Regions from separate parts of the Arthrobacter sp. FX8 genome, predicted to be linked through region 2. Evidence: riboswitches for the same ligand, from Rfam matches in the RefSeq annotation. Region 2 holds a riboswitch; the other holds the start of a gene.

Region 1 (7,682 bases), 400 kb from region 2:
CGGGGACGACGGCGGTGGCACCCACCAGGGCTCCCCCTCCGGCAACAGCCCGCAGGTAGTCGCGCTCTGCAATGTCCGCCAGCTGCGCGGCCGTCGCCCGCGGATGCCTCTTCTGGAGCCTGCGGATGTAGCCAACCACCAGGGGCCGCTGGATCTGCACTGCTTTCAGGAGCATGTTGTGGACGCCGGGCTTGGGCTTGCCCTCGGCGTCAAACATTGCGTTGTGGGCGGTTTCCTGTGCGATGCGTACTGCGGGGTTGCTGCGCCGGGCCATGGTCACCTTCATTCAAATCGACCTGCAGCGGCTAGGCTGCCGTGCCTTTCCATCCTATGTGGATAGACACTAAGCATGCTTAACTTCCGGGCCGTGGCTTCGTCCGGCGGGCTGCGGCGGCAGGATGCGGTACCTGCACCTCACCGCCGCCGCTGCAACCCGCCGTCGGACGTTACTTCCCGGCCTGCTGGACCTCGCGCCCCGCCGCCCCGGCGTCCTGGCCACCGCTGCGCGCGGCAGTGGCCTGGTCTGCCTGAAGCTCGGCACGGAAGACCTCGAAGCGGGCCAGGTGGGCGGGACGGCGCCGCAGGATGGCCCAAGCCACGCCCAGGATGACGAACCAGATGGGGGTTACCAGCAGTGCAACGAGAGTGTCGGGCTGGGTGGTCAGGGCCCAAAGGACGAAGGCGAAGAATGCGTACACCACCCACACGGCGGGAATGCCACCGGGCATCTTGAACTTCGACGCCGCATGCAGGTGCGGCCGGCGGCGCCGGAAGGAGATGTAGCTGGCGAGGATGATCGACCAGACGAAGACGAAGCAGACCGCAGACACGGTGGTCACCATTTCAAAGGCCATGCCAACATCCTGGCCGGCATACATGAGTACGACGCCGGACAGCAGCAGGACGCAGGACAGGAACAGCGCGTTGCTGGGCACCTTCCTCGTGGAGAGCCGGCTGAAGATACCGGGGGCGTCGCCTTCCTGGGCCAGGCCGAAGACCATGCGGGACGTGGAGTAGATGCCGGAGTTCGCGGAGGACATCGCCGAAGTCAGGACCACCAGGTTCACCACCGTGGCCGCGGCGCCGAGGCCGGCCAGGGAGAACATCCCGATAAAGGGGCTGTGGCCGGCGGCGAACTGGGTCCACGGGGTGACCGCCATCAGGATGACCAGCGCACCGACATAGAAGAGCAGCACGCGGACGGGGATGGCGTTGATGGCCTTGGGCAGCGTGCGCTCGGGGTTCTTGGCCTCGGCGGCGGTGGTTCCCACCAGTTCGATGCCTACGAAGGCGAAGACTGCGATCTGGAATCCGGCCACGAAGCCCATGAACTCATTGGGGAAGAACCCGCCATGGCTCCACAGGTTGGTGAAGCTTGCGGTGCCCGCGTCGCTCTGGAAACCGGTGAAGATCATGAAGAGTCCCACGATGATCAGGGCTGCGATGGCGACGATCTTGATGAGGGCGAACCAGAACTCGGTCTCGCCGAACGCCTTGACGGTGGCGAGGTTCAGCAGGAGCAGGATGCCCACCGTGGCCAGGCCCGGGATCCAAAGTGGCAGCGCCGGCCAAAGTTCCTTTGAGTACCCTGCGATGGCGATGACGTCGGCGATTCCGGTGATCACCCAGCAGAACCAGTACGTCCAGCCGGTGAAGAATCCGGCCCACGGCCCCAGGAGATCGGCGGCGAAATCACTGAAGGACTTGTAGTTCAGGTTGCTGAGCAGCAGTTCACCCATGGCCCGCATGACGAAGAAAAGCATGAAGCCGATGATCATGTATACGAAGATCACGGATGGGCCGGCCGCGGAGATGGTCTTGCCGGAACCCATGAACAGGCCTGTGCCGATCGCGCCGCCGATGGCGATGAGCTGGATATGCCGGTTGGTGAGCTGCCGCTCCAGGTGGGGAGGCTCGCTGCGGGCTGCCGTGGCAGCGCCCGGGGTGCGGGCTGGTTCGCCGTTGGACGTGGGGGGATGAATCGCCATGAGGAACTCCATCGATAAAGCGGCTTTTGGGTGCCGCAAAAGATTTGGTTCCTCCCCGCTCTGTAGTGGACCTGAGAGTTTCCGCAGCAAAAGCCGCTTGCACCGCCGGTGAGCCAGGGTCATGCCCGGCTGCTTTCCAGAGTTGCCTGTCCGCGGCGGTACGTGGGCCTGAGAGTTTCCTGGGGAGGGTTTGCTCCTACGGCGCCTGCTGGATGTACCCGGCAGGGCTCTCCCGCCGCAGGTCGAAGGCGTATTCAGTTGGAAGCCGCAGGCTTTTTGGGCCACGGCCGGTCATGCAATGGGACAGGCGCCGACTGGTGGGCTGCTCCGGATACGCTGAGCCAGCCACCGGCGGCGCCAATCCCGGGGTTCAGTGTGGTGTCCGTCACGATCGAATGTCAAACCCCTCCCGACACAAGCGGGGAAGAACGGCGTCACGTGCCCCTCGAGCCCCGCACGGAAGCCGCCCGATTTGCCACGGACGGGTCTATCCCGGTACCTTGTGAGCCGAATCACCCACATTTGAATAAGCCTTTCGAGCTGTGACGGGAGAGTCCTCCCGGCGAAACACCGGTCAGGCGCCGTAGGAGCAAATCCTCCCCAGGAATCTCTCAGGCCCCCGTACCGTCACGGCGAGGCGACTCTGGAAAGCAATCAGGCTTCTGCCTGGTTCACCGACGGTGCAAGCGGTCCCCTGCCAACAGCAGGCAACGCGGAATCTCTCAGGTCCAATACAGAGCGGGGAGGAACCCATCCCACGCCGTGCCACCTTCGGCCGGCCAGATCTGGAGTTCCTCATGACGATTCATTCGCATCCAACATCGTTTGTTGACCGCCATATCGGCGCGCGCCGCCAGGCCGACATCGACACCATGCTCAAGGCCATCGGCTACGACAGCCTGGATGGCCTGGTTGACGTGGCCGTCCCCGCGCCCATCCGCCAGGAAACTGCGCTCAAGCTGACCGACGCCCTCAGCGAGGTTGAAGTCCTCACGGAACTGCGGAAGCTTGCCGCCAAGAACAAGACGGCAGTCCAGATGATCGGCCAGGGCTACTACGACACCGTGACTCCGCCGGTGATCCGCCGCAACATCCTGGAATCCCCGGCCTGGTACACCGCCTACACGCCCTACCAGCCGGAGATTTCCCAGGGCCGGCTTGAGGCGCTGCTGAACTTCCAGACCATGGTGCAGGACCTGACGGCGCTCCCGGTAGCCAACGCTTCCTTGCTGGACGAGGCAACGGCGGTGGCCGAGGCCGTGCTGCTGATGCGCCGCGCCAACAAGTCCAAGGCAGCGAAGGACGGCAAGACGGTGCTCGACGCCGACTGCCTCCCCCAGACCATCGCCATCGTGCTGGGGCGGGCGGAGGCGCTCGGCTTCGAGGTGGAGGTCGCCGACCTGTCCAAGGGCCTGCCCGACGGCGACATCAACGGCGTCGTGCTGCAGCAGCCCGGGGTCTCCGGCCGCGTGTGGGACCAGTCCGCCGTGATCGCCGCTGCCAAGGACCGGGGCGCGCTGGTCACCGTGGCTGCGGACCTGCTGGCCCTGACACTGATCACACCTCCGGGCGAGCAGGGCGCGGACATTGCCGTCGGCTCCACCCAGCGTTTTGGCGTGCCGCTGTTCTTTGGGGGGCCGCACGCCGCCTACATGGCCGTCCAAAAGGGAATGGAACGTACCCTCCCGGGCAGGATCGTGGGCGTCTCCAAGGACAACGCCGGCACGCCTGCCTACCGGTTGGCCCTGCAGACCCGCGAGCAGCACATCCGCCGCGAGAAGGCCACGTCCAACATCTGCACCGCCCAGGCGCTGCTGGCCATCGTGTCCTCCTTCTACGCCGTTTACCACGGCCCCGACGGCCTGAAGGCAATCGCAGAGACCGTCCACGACAAGGCCAGGGTCCTGGCAACAGCACTCACGTCACTGGGCCGCGAACTGGTCACGGACTCCTTCTTCGACACCCTCACCGTCCGCGTTCCGGGCAAGGCCGCCAAGGTGATCACCGCCGCTGAAGCCCGCGGCATCAACCTGCGCTTCATCGATCCGGACACGGTGGGCGTCTCCGTTGATGAGACGACGACGGCGGCAACACTTTCCGCCGTCGCCGTCGCCTTTGGCGCCGGTCCGGTGGGTGACGCCCAGGGATTCGAACTGCCCGACACCATTGTGCGCACCTCGGCCTACCTGCAGCACCCGGTCTTCAACACGCACCGGTCTGAAACCCAGCTGCTGCGTTACATCCGCAAGCTCTCGGACCGCGACCTGGCGCTGGACCGCACCATGATCCCGCTGGGTTCATGCACCATGAAGCTGAACGCCACGGCCGAGATGGAAGCCATTTCCTGGCCGGAGTTCGCCTCGATCCACCCGTTCGCCCCGGACTCCCAGACCGAAGGCTGGCGCGAACTCATCGCCGGCCTGGAAGCGGACCTCGCCGAGATCACCGGGTATGACCAGGTGTCCATCCAGCCCAACGCGGGCTCGCAGGGCGAACTCGCCGGGCTGCTCGCGATCCGCGGCTACCACCATTCCCGGGGCGAGCAGCAGCGCAACGTCTGCCTGATCCCGGCCTCGGCGCACGGCACCAACGCCGCCTCCGCCGTGCTCGCGGGCATGAAGGTGGTGGTGGTGGCCACGGCTGCCGACGGCACCATCGACCACGACGACCTGACGGCCAAGATCGAGGCCAACAAGGACGTCCTCTCGGCCATCATGATCACGTACCCGTCCACGCACGGCGTGTACGACTCCGATGTCCGCGAAGTCTGTGACGCTGTGCATGCTGCGGGCGGCCAGGTCTACGTTGACGGCGCCAACCTCAACGCACTTGTAGGGCTGGCCCAGCCGGGCCAGTTCGGCGGGGACGTGTCCCACCTGAACCTGCACAAGACCTTCTGCATCCCGCACGGCGGCGGGGGACCCGGCGTCGGGCCCGTTGCCGCCAAGGCGCACCTGGCACCGTTCATGCCGGGCGATGCGAACAAGGCGGCGCACGAAGCCGGGCACGGTGTGGCGATCTCGGCGTCCCGGTTCGGTTCGGCCGGCGTGCTGCCGATTTCCTGGGCCTACGTGAAGCTGATGGGCGGTGAGGGCCTGACCGAGGCCACCAAGTCCGCGCTGCTGGCGGCCAACTACGTCGCGTCCCGCCTGAACGAATACTTCCCGGTCCTCTACACCGGTGAAGGCGGGCTGGTGGCGCACGAGTGCATCCTGGACCTGCGCGAACTCACGGCGAAGACGGGAGTCACGGCCGAGGACGTGGCCAAGCGGCTGATCGACTTCGGTTTCCACGCCCCCACCCTTTCGTTCCCTGTCGCGGGCACGCTGATGGTGGAGCCCACCGAGTCCGAGGACCTGGCCGAGATCGACCGCTTCATCGAGGCCATGATCACCATTCATGGCGAGATCCAGCAGGTGGCCAGCGGCGACATCACCCTGGAGGCATCCCCGGTGCGCAACGCACCCCACACGGCGGCCGCCGTCGTCAGCTCTGGCTGGGACCGCGCCTACCCGCGGGAGCAGGCCGCATTCCCCGTTGCCTCGCTCCGCCAGGACAAGTATTTCCCGCCCGTCGGCCGGATCGACGGCGCCGCCGGCGACCGGAACCTGGTCTGCTCCTGCCCGCCCCTCGAAGCGTTCGAGGACAGCACAGCCGAATTTGAGAACTGAGGACTTCCAATGACTGAGAACTACACCGCTCTTTTCGAGCAGCACAAGAAGGCCGGGGCCTCGTTCACGGACTTCGGCGGGTGGCAGATGCCGCTCAAGTACGAGTCTGAACTCGCGGAACACCATGCCGTGCGCAGGGCGGCCGGCCTGTTCGACCTCTCCCACATGGGCGAGGTCTGGGTGACCGGCCCCGACGCCGCCGCGTTCCTGGACTACGCCCTTGCCGGCAAACTGTCCGCGGTGGCCGTGGGCAAGGCAAAGTACTCGCTGATCTGCAACGCCGATGGCGGCATCATCGACGACCTCATCACCTACCGCCGGCCATCCCCCGAAGAGGGCGTGGACAGGTACCTGGTGGTGCCCAACGCGGGCAACGCCGCAGTGGTGGCCAAGGAACTGCTGGAACGCGCCGCCACCTTCGACGTCACTGTGGAGGACGCCTCCGCCGACACCTCGCTGATCGCCGTCCAGGGACCGAATTCCGAAGCGATCCTCCTGACGCTGGTCCCGGCCGAACAGCACGCACTGCTCACCGGGCTCAAGTACTACGCCGCCGTCGAGGTGGGCATCGCCGTCAACGGTACGGTCCAGGACCTGCTCGTGGCCCGGACCGGCTACACCGGCGAGGACGGCTTCGAGATCTACGTTCCCAACCTGGACGCCCCCGCACTGTGGGAGGCCCTGCTCCAGGCCGGCGAAGGCTCCGGCCTGGTTCCAGCCGGACTGGCCGCACGCGACTCGCTCCGCCTCGAAGCCGGGATGCCGCTCTACGGCAACGAACTCTCCCGCCACGTCAACGCCTACGCGGCCGGCCTGGGCCCCGTGGTGTCGCTGGCGAAGGAGAGCGGCTTCGTAGGCAAGGACGCCCTGGCCGCCGTCAAGGGCGCAGGAGTCGGTTCAAGCATCGGGCAGAAGCTGGTGGGCCTCAAGGGTGCCGGACGCCGCGCTGCCCGCGCCCATTACCCCGTCCTCAAGGACGGCACCCTGGTGGGCGAAGTAACCTCCGGCCAGCCCTCCCCCACCCTGGGATACCCCATCGCCATGGCCTACGTCGACGTCGAATTTGCTGAAGTCGGGACCGTCCTGGACATCGACCTCCGCGGCAAGCCCGAGCGCTTCGAAGTCGTCCCCCTCCCCTTTTACAAGCGCCAGAAGTAAATCGATTTCGCCCAACCACCACAGGTTTTGAAGAGAAGGAAAGTAGACAATGAGCAAAGTTGTTTCTGAACTGAAGTACTCCGCCGAGCACGAGTGGGTTGCTGTTGACGGATCCGGCCCAGCGGGGATCGGGATTTCCGCCGTTGCTGCCGACGCCCTGGGCGACATCGTGTACGTGGACCTCCCCGAGGTCGGCTCCACCGTGACGGCCGGCGAGACCTGCGGCGAGGTGGAATCCACCAAATCCGTCTCCGACCTCTACGCCCCCGTGACCGGTGAGGTCACCGAGATCAACGACGGCGTGGTCACGGACCCCGCCCTGATCAACAGCGATCCCTACGGTGCGGGCTGGCTCTTCAAGGTGGCCGTTACCGAGGAAGGCCCGCTCATGTCGGCAGAGGAATACGCAGCAGCAAACGGCGGCGAGCTGTGAGCGCCCCGGCAGAAGTGGGCGCCTTCGAGCAGGTGGCCTCCCCAAGCCTGAACGCCGACCTGTCCGTCCTGGACCCTGAGGTTGCCGCGAAGATTGACGACGAGCTTGGCCGCCAGCGCGACGGCCTGGAGATGATCGCGTCCGAGAACCACACGGCCGCTGCGGTCATGCAGGCCCAGGGCTCGGTCCTGACCAACAAGTACGCCGAAGGCTACCCCGGCAAGCGCTACTACGGCGGCTGCGAGCACGTGGACGTCATCGAGCAACTCGCCATCGACCGGGTCAAGGACCTCTTCGGCGCCGGGTTCGCCAACGTCCAACCACACTCCGGTGCACAGGCCAACGCCTCCGTCATGCACGCCCTGATCAAGCCCGGCGACACCATCATGGGCCTCAACCTGGCGCACGGCGGCCACCTGACCCACGGCATGC
Region 2 (7,682 bases):
CGCAGTGCCCCAGCAGCTCCGCCGCGGTCCGGAACGGCAGCGGCAGCTCCTGTTTGGACGCGTCCAGTTCCTGCTGCGCCGCGTCCTCCTCGCCCTCCCGGACGATGAACCCGCCACCCACCGAGAAAAACGTCGCCGCATGCAGCACCTCCCCGGCCGCATCAGTGACCGTGAACGTCATCCCGTTCGTGTGCCGCGGCAACACCGTCAACGGCCGCAGCACCATATCCTTCACCCCGTACGGCAAGGCCACAGCACCGGCCAGGTTCAGCACCCCGGTCTCCGCGATCGAGGCCAACCGCTCCTCCACCTCGGCGGGCAGGATCAACTCCGGATGGAACCCCTCCAACCCCAACAAAACGGCGGTCATCGTCCCATGCCCATGACCCGTCGCCGCCAACGACCCATACAAATCAACCCGCAACCCCGCCACATCACCCAGGACACCCAGGCCCTTGAGCTCCTCAGCGAACACCGCAGCAGCCCTCATCGGCCCCACAGTATGCGAAGACGAAGGCCCAATCCCGATCGAAAACAGGTCAAAGACACCAACAGCCATAACGGGGTATTTCCTAACTAAATCTGGTTCGGTTGCCGCTCAACCCACTTCCTGTACGTCCTGTCAGCCTCGACACACCGGTCCATGCGCACCAGGGGCCGGCAGAGCCGGACCCGAAGCCCGGCCACGGTGCGGTACAGGGCTTACTTTTGGCGTTTGTAGAACGGGAGGTCGACGACTTCGAATGGCTCCGCCTTGCCACGGAGGTCCACGTCGAGGGCGGTGCCGGGTGCCGAGTATTCGACGTCGACGTAGGCCATGGCGATGGGGTAGCCAAGGGTGGGCGACGGCTGGCCGGAGGTGACTTCGCCAACCGTGGCGCCGTCCTTGAGGACGGGATAGTGCGCGCGTCCGGCGCGGCGGCCCTGGCCTTTGAGCCCCACGAGGCGGCGGCCGGAGGTGCTGCCGGCTCCGGCTTCCTTTTGGCGGCCAGGGCGGCTTTGCCGACGAAGTCGCCTTCCTTGGAGAGCGCGACGACGGGGCCGAGGCCGGCGGCGAACGGGTCGCCCTGCAGGGACAGTTCGTTGCCGTACAGGGGCATTCCCGCTTCGAGGCGCAGGGAGTCACGGGAGGCGAGGCCTGCCGGGGTCAGTTCCCTGTCGTCGGCGACGGCGATCAGTGACTGCCACAGCGCGGGGGCATCGTCGTTGCCCACGAAGATTTCGAACCCGTCCTCACCCGTGTACCCGGTGCGCGCAAGCAGGAGTTCCTTTCCGGCGCCGCCTACCAGGAGCGGCACGCTGACGGCGGCGTAGTACTTGAGCTCGGTGACCAGTGCGTGCTGCGCGGCCGGGACCAGGCGCAGCAGGAGTTCCTGGGCCTTGGGGCCCTGGACGGCGATCAGCGACGTGCGGGCTGAGGCATCCTCCACTACAACATCGAACCCGGCGGCCCGTTCCTGCAGGGCTGCGGCGACCACGGCGGCGTTGCCCGCGTTGGGCACCACCAGGAAGACGTCGGTACCATCCTGTGCGGAGGGGCGGCGGTACGTGATGAGGTCGTCGATGATACCGCCGTCCTCGTTGCAGATCAGCGAGTACTTGGCCTTGCCCACGGCCATGGCGGAGATCTTTCCCACCAGGGCGTAGTCCAGGAAGGCTGCGGCATCCGGGCCGGTCACCCAGACCTCGCCCATGTGGGAAAGGTCGAACAGGCCGGCAGCCTTGCGGACGGCGTGGTGTTCAGCAAGCTCCGAGCTGTACTTCAGCGGCATCTGCCACCCGCCGAAGTCCGTGAAGGAAGCTCCAAGCTTCTTGTGCTCGTCGTAAAGCGCGGTGTATTTCTCGGTCATGGCGCCGGTCCTTAGTTTTCGAAGTCTTCCAGCGGCGGGCAGGAGCAGATCAGGTTCCGGTCACCTGCGGCGCCGTCGATCCTGCCCACGGGCGGGAAGTACTTGTCCTGCTTGTGGTGGGCAGGGAAGGCCGCCTGCTCGCGGGGGTAGGCGCGGTCCCAGTCAGAGCTGACGACGGCGGCCGCCGTGTGCGGTGCGCGGCGCAGCGGTGAGTCCGCCACGGCAAAGTCGCCATTGGCCACCTGGTCGATTTCCTTGCGGATGCTGATCATGGCCTCGATGAAGCGGTCGATCTCCGCCAGGTCCTCGGACTCGGTGGGCTCCACCATCAGCGTGCCCGCCACCGGGAAGGACAGGGTGGGGGCGTGGAAACCGAAGTCGATCAGCCGCTTGGCCACGTCCTCGGCCGTGACTCCCGTCTTCGCCGTGAGTTCGCGCAGGTCCAGGATGCACTCGTGCGCCACCAGCCCGCCTTCACCGGTGTAGAGGACCGGGAAGTATTCGTTCAGGCGGGACGCGACGTAGTTGGCCGCCAGCAGCGCGGACTTGGTGGCCTCGGTCAGGCCCTCACCGCCCATCAGCTTCACGTAGGCCCAGGAAATCGGCAGCACGCCGGCCGAACCGAACCGGGACGCCGAGATCGCCACACCGTGCCCGGCTTCGTGCGCCGCCTTGTTCGCGTCGCCCGGCATGAACGGTGCCAGGTGCGCCTTGGCGGCAACGGGCCCGACGCCGGGTCCCCCGCCGCCGTGCGGGATGCAGAAGGTCTTGTGCAGGTTCAGGTGGGACACGTCCCCGCCGAACTGGCCCGGCTGGGCCAGCCCTACCAGGGCGTTGAGGTTGGCGCCGTCGATGTAGACCTGGCCGCCCGCGGCGTGCACAGCGTCACAGACTTCGCGGACATCCCCATCGTAGACACCGTGGGTGGAGGGGTAGGTGATCATGATGCAGGACAGGACGTCCTTGTTGGCCTCGATCTTGGCCGTCAGGTCGTCGTGGTCGATGGTGCCGTCGGCAGCCGTGGCCACGACGACCACCTTCATGCCCGCGAGCACGGCGGAGGCGGCGTTGGTGCCGTGCGCCGAGGCCGGGATCAGGCACACGTTGCGCTGCTGCTCGCCCCGGGAATGGTGGTAGCCGCGGATCGCGAGCAACCCGGCGAGTTCGCCCTGCGAGCCCGCGTTGGGCTGGATGGACACCTGGTCATACCCGGTGATCGTGGTCAGGTCCGCTTCCAGGCCGGCGATGAGTTCGCGCCAGCCTTCGGTCTGGGAGTCCGGGGCGAACGGGTGGATCGAGGCGAACTCCGGCCAGGAAATGGCTTCCATCTCGGCCGTGGCGTTCAGCTTCATCGTGCATGAACCCAGCGGGATCATGGTGCGGTCCAGCGCCAGGTCGCGGTCCGAGAGCTTGCGGATGTAACGCAGCAGCTGGGTTTCAGACCGGTGCGTGTTGAAGACCGGGTGCTGCAGGTAGTCGGAGGAACGCTCGCCGGCGGCCTCCAGCCCAAAGCCCTGGCCCTCGCCCTGGACCTCGGCAACCGTGGCGCCAAAGACGTCGGCAACCTGGGCGACGATGGCCGCCGTCGTGGTTTCATCGAGGGCGATGCCTACGGTGTCGGCGTCGACGCTGCGCAGGTTGATGCCCCGCGCCTCGGCGTCGGCGATGATGCCAGCAGCCCGTCCGGGGACCCGGACCGTAAGGGTGTCGAAGAAGCTCGTGTGCAGCACCTCGACGCCGGCGGCCGCAAGCGAGGCCGCCAGGCTACGGGCGTGGCGGTGCGCCGTTTGGGCAATCGCCTTCAGTCCGTCGGGGCCGTGGTAAACGGCGTACATGGACGCAACGATGGCCAGCAGCGCCTGGGCGGTGCAGATGTTGGACGTGGCCTTCTCGCGGCGGATGTGCTGCTCGCGGGTCTGCAGGGCCAACCGGTAGGCAGGCGTGCCGGCGTCGTCCTTTGACACCCCAACCAGGCGGCCAGGCAAGGAACGCTCCAGGCCTTTGCGGACAGCCATGTAGGCGGCATGGGGGCCGCCGAAGAACAGCGGCACGCCAAAACGCTGGGCTGAGCCGACGGCAATGTCCGCGCCCTGCTCGCCCGGAGGTGTGATCAGTGTCAGGGCCAGCAGGTCCGCAGCCACGGTGACCAGCGCGCCCCGGTCCTTCGCTGCAGAGATCACCGCGGACTGGTCCCACACGCGGCCGGAAGCGCCGGGCTGCTGCAGCACGATCCCGTTGATGTCGCCCTCGGGCAGGCCCTTGGACAGGTCGGCGACCTCCACCTCGAAGCCGAGCGCCTCCGCACGCCCCAGCACGATGGCGATGGTCTGCGGCAGCACGTCGATGTCCAGGACGGTCTTGCCGTCTGCCGCGGGCTTGGTCTTGTTGGCGCGGCGCATCAGCAGCACGGCCTCGGCCACGGCCGTTGCTTCATCCAGCAGCGAAGCGTTGGCGATGGGCAGGCCCACAAGGTCCTGCACCATGGTCTGGAAGTTCAGCAGCGCCTCAAGCCGGCCCTGGGAAATCTCCGGCTGGTAGGGCGTGTAGGCGGTGTACCAGGCCGGGGATTCCAGGATGTTGCGGCGGATCACCGGTGGAGTCACGGTGTCGTAGTAGCCCTGGCCGATCAGCTGCACCGCCGTCTTGTTCTTGGCGGCAAGCTTCCGCAGTTCCGTGAGGACTTCAACCTCACTGAGGGCGTCCTGCAGGCGAAGGGCGGTGTCCTGGCGGATGACCTTGGGAACCGCGGTGTCCACAAGGGAATCGACCGAGTCGTAGCCTACGGCTTTGAGCATGGTGTCGACGTCGGCCTGGCGGCGCGCGCCGATATGGCGGTCTACGAAAGTGGTGGAGGCTGGGGTAACCGACACGAAGGAACTCCATTTACTCAGGCGGCGAAGGGTACGCCACAGCTATTCGGGTTCCTCCCCGCTCTGTATTGGACCTGAGAGTTTCCGCGTTCCCTGCCTGGGCAGGACCCGCTTGCACCGTCGGTGAGCACAACAGTCCCTACCTCTCCAAAAGAGAATAAGACTGCCTGCTGCTTTCCAGAGGTGCCTCGCCGCGGCGGTACGGGGGCCTGCGAGATTCCTGGGGAGGATTTGCTCCTACGGCGCCTGCCTGTACTTCCGGCAGAACTCTCCCGCCGCAGATCAAAGGCTATTCATTTGTTGGATCATGAAGGCCGGTGACAGCCCTCACAACTTTCTATTGTCCTACGCGGCAACCCCTCCCGGCAAATGACGGAGCTACCTGCGGAGCCGTTCCAGCGCGGCCAGGAGTTCCTCCACGTCAGCGGCCGCTCCCCCAGCCGGCGCAGGGGCCACGGACAGCATGGCGTTGAAGTACAGGCCGTCCCCCATATAGAGGACTGCCTTGGCCAGCCCAGGTCCCACATCCGCAGCAATTTCGTCCAGCCAGCGCTGCTGGATGGCCGCGAAGCGGCGCCGCGTCTCCTCGTGGGCCACCTCTGCAAGCCGGGTGGCGGCCACGATGGCACGGTCCAAAGGGGTATCCGCCCAGACCGAGGAACGGATGAAGTAGGCCGCGGCGCCTTCAGCTGCCGACGCCATGGCATCGGCATCCTCGCTCGCCAGGCCCTCCAGGCGGTCAAGCAACACGGCAATCAGGGCTTCCTTGTTGGGAAAGTGGTAGAGGAGGCCGCCTTTGGATACGCCGGCCTTGCGAGCCACGGCATCGAGGGTGGCCGCCCGCTCACCCACTTCAATCAGCAGGGACTCGAAGGCGTCAAGGACCGCGTCACGGGCAACAGGCTTTCGGGGCATGCCCTCCATCATGCCCTCCCCCGTGCAGGAATGAGGAAAACCATCGCATTTTTAAACTATACCGTCCGGACGGTATAGTTATCTCATGACCACTTCCATCGAGAGTTCGGCAACCGGGCAGGCAAGCAGCACTTCCGTGCGTCCTCCGTGGCGCGACTGGCTGGCGCTGGGGCTCCTGATGTTTCCCGTGCTGCTGGTGGCGGTGGACAACACCGCACTGACGTTCGCGCTGCCGGCCATCGCCCGGGCCCTGGAACCCACGGGCGTGCAGCTGCTGTGGATCGTTGACGCCTACCCCCTGGTGCTGGCCGGGCTGCTGGTATCAATGGGAAGCCTCGGCGACCGGATTGGGCGGCGGAGGCTGCTCATCCTTGGCAGCATCGGCTTTGCCGCGCTGTCCGTTGCGACGGCTTTTGCGCCCGCGCCGGAATGGCTCATCGCCGGCCGCGCCGCCCTGGGATTCTTCGGCGCCATGCTGATGCCGTCCACCTTGTCGCTGATCCGCAACATTTTCCCCGAGCCCAATCGCCGCAGGCTGGCCGTCGCCATCTGGGCCGCCGGATTCTCCGGCGGCGCGGCCCTGGGTCCGATCTTCGGCGGCTGGCTGGTGGAGCACTTCTGGTGGGGTGCCGTCTTCCTGGTGGCGGTCCCCCTCATGCTCCCCCTGCTGGCGTTTGGACCGGCCCTCATCCCGGAATCGAAGGATCCGGCACCCGGCAAGGTGGACATCCCCAGCATCCTGCTCTCCATGCTGGTCATGGTGCCCGTTGTCTACGGGATCAAGGCAGTTGCCACCGAAGGTCCAGGGGCGGCAGGTCTGGGCGCCATCGCTTTCGGCCTGGCCATGGGGGCGGTGTTCGTGCAGCGGCAGCAGCGGCTGGCGCACCCCTGCTGGACATGTCCCTGTTCCGGAACAGGGTGTTCAGCATGGCCATCAGCGCCAACATCCTTGCCTTGTTCTCCTTCAACGGCTTCATCCTGTTCCTCGCCCAGCACCTCCAACTCCTCGAGGGAATGACGCCGTCCGCAGCCGGCGTTGCCATGATCCCGGCACTGGCCGCCACGGTGGTGGCCGGCCTGGTGGTGGTGCCGCTGGTCCGCAAGGTCCGCCCGGGATACGTGGTGGCTGCGGGGTTGGCGTTCAGTGCCACCGGCTACACCATGGTGGCATTCGGGAATCACGACGGCGGCCCCTCGCTGCTGCTGGCAGCCCTGCTGGTCCTTGCACTGGGCGTGGGTACGGCCGAAACCATCTCCAACGACCTCATCCTCGGGTCCGCGCCGCCGGAGAAGTCAGGCGCTGCCGCGGCAATCTCCGAGACCGGCTACGAGGTGGGGTCGCTGCTGGGCACGGCGGTACTGGGCTCCATCCTGACGGCGTCCTACCAGCAGAACCTGCGGCTGCCCGCAGGCCTTGACGGCATGCTGCCCGGCTCCTCCCTGCACAGCGCGAGGGAAACACTTGCCGGCGCAGTGGAAGCAGCAAACCTGCTGCCCGCTTCCCTATCGGACACCGTCCGGGACGCTGCGGCGTCAGCGTTTGATTCCGGCGTGCACATCACTGCGGCAATTGGGCTGGTACTGATGGCGACGGCGGCAGTCCTCGCCGCCGTCGTGCTGCGGAAGGTGCCGAAAGCGGCCTGACCAAGCGAAACAAAAAGGGCGCCTGGTACCGGATCAATTCCGATACCAGGCGCCCAAAGGGTCCAGGCGGGTGGCTGCCGGCTACTTGGAGTCGGCGGCTGTGACCTTGGCGGTCGGCTTCATGTTTTCAGCCTGCACCATCCAGGCAAACTGCTCCAGCCGGGCAATGAACTCGTGCAGGAGGTCCGCGGAGGTGGGATCCTCCTCGTCCACCTCGTCATGGACTTTGCGCATGGTGCCCACGGCGGCTTCCATGGCGGCAACGATCCGCTCGATGGCATCCGTAGTGCTGATCAGCCCCTCAGGGAACTGGGCCAGGCTGGTGGTTTCGGCAACGGTGGAGCTGCGGCCGTCCGGGAGTGCATGCAGGGCGCGCATTCGTTCGGCTGTGTCGTCGGCGAAC

The links. A riboswitch is a leader RNA that binds a small molecule or an ion and turns the genes downstream of it on or off. The one in region 2 is predicted to bind glycine.
Region 1: another riboswitch for glycine. It lies ahead of gcvP (aminomethyl-transferring glycine dehydrogenase); the one in region 2 lies ahead of gcvP (aminomethyl-transferring glycine dehydrogenase).

Annotation. Positions count from the first base shown of each region.
Region 1 covers NZ_CP113505.1:4,286,248-4,293,929, reverse strand. The annotation lists gene OUO20_RS20165 (hypothetical protein) at 1-274, opposite strand, end outside; gene cycA (D-serine/D-alanine/glycine transporter) at 447-1,988, opposite strand; glycine riboswitch at 2,039-2,134, opposite strand; glycine riboswitch at 2,135-2,233, opposite strand; glycine riboswitch at 2,525-2,625, shown strand; gene gcvP (aminomethyl-transferring glycine dehydrogenase) at 2,786-5,659, shown strand; gene gcvT (glycine cleavage system aminomethyltransferase GcvT) at 5,669-6,817, shown strand; gene gcvH (glycine cleavage system protein GcvH) at 6,867-7,250, shown strand; gene glyA (serine hydroxymethyltransferase) at 7,247-7,682, shown strand, end outside.
Region 2 covers NZ_CP113505.1:140,158-147,839, reverse strand. The annotation lists partial or broken gene OUO20_RS00625 (L-serine ammonia-lyase) at 1-559, opposite strand, end outside; partial or broken gene gcvT (glycine cleavage system aminomethyltransferase GcvT) at 703-1,850, opposite strand; gene gcvP (aminomethyl-transferring glycine dehydrogenase) at 1,862-4,720, opposite strand; glycine riboswitch at 4,774-4,881, opposite strand; glycine riboswitch at 4,908-5,005, opposite strand; gene OUO20_RS00610 (TetR/AcrR family transcriptional regulator) at 5,099-5,635, opposite strand; partial or broken gene OUO20_RS00605 (MFS transporter) at 5,721-7,279, shown strand; gene OUO20_RS00600 (Dps family protein) at 7,361-7,682, opposite strand, start outside.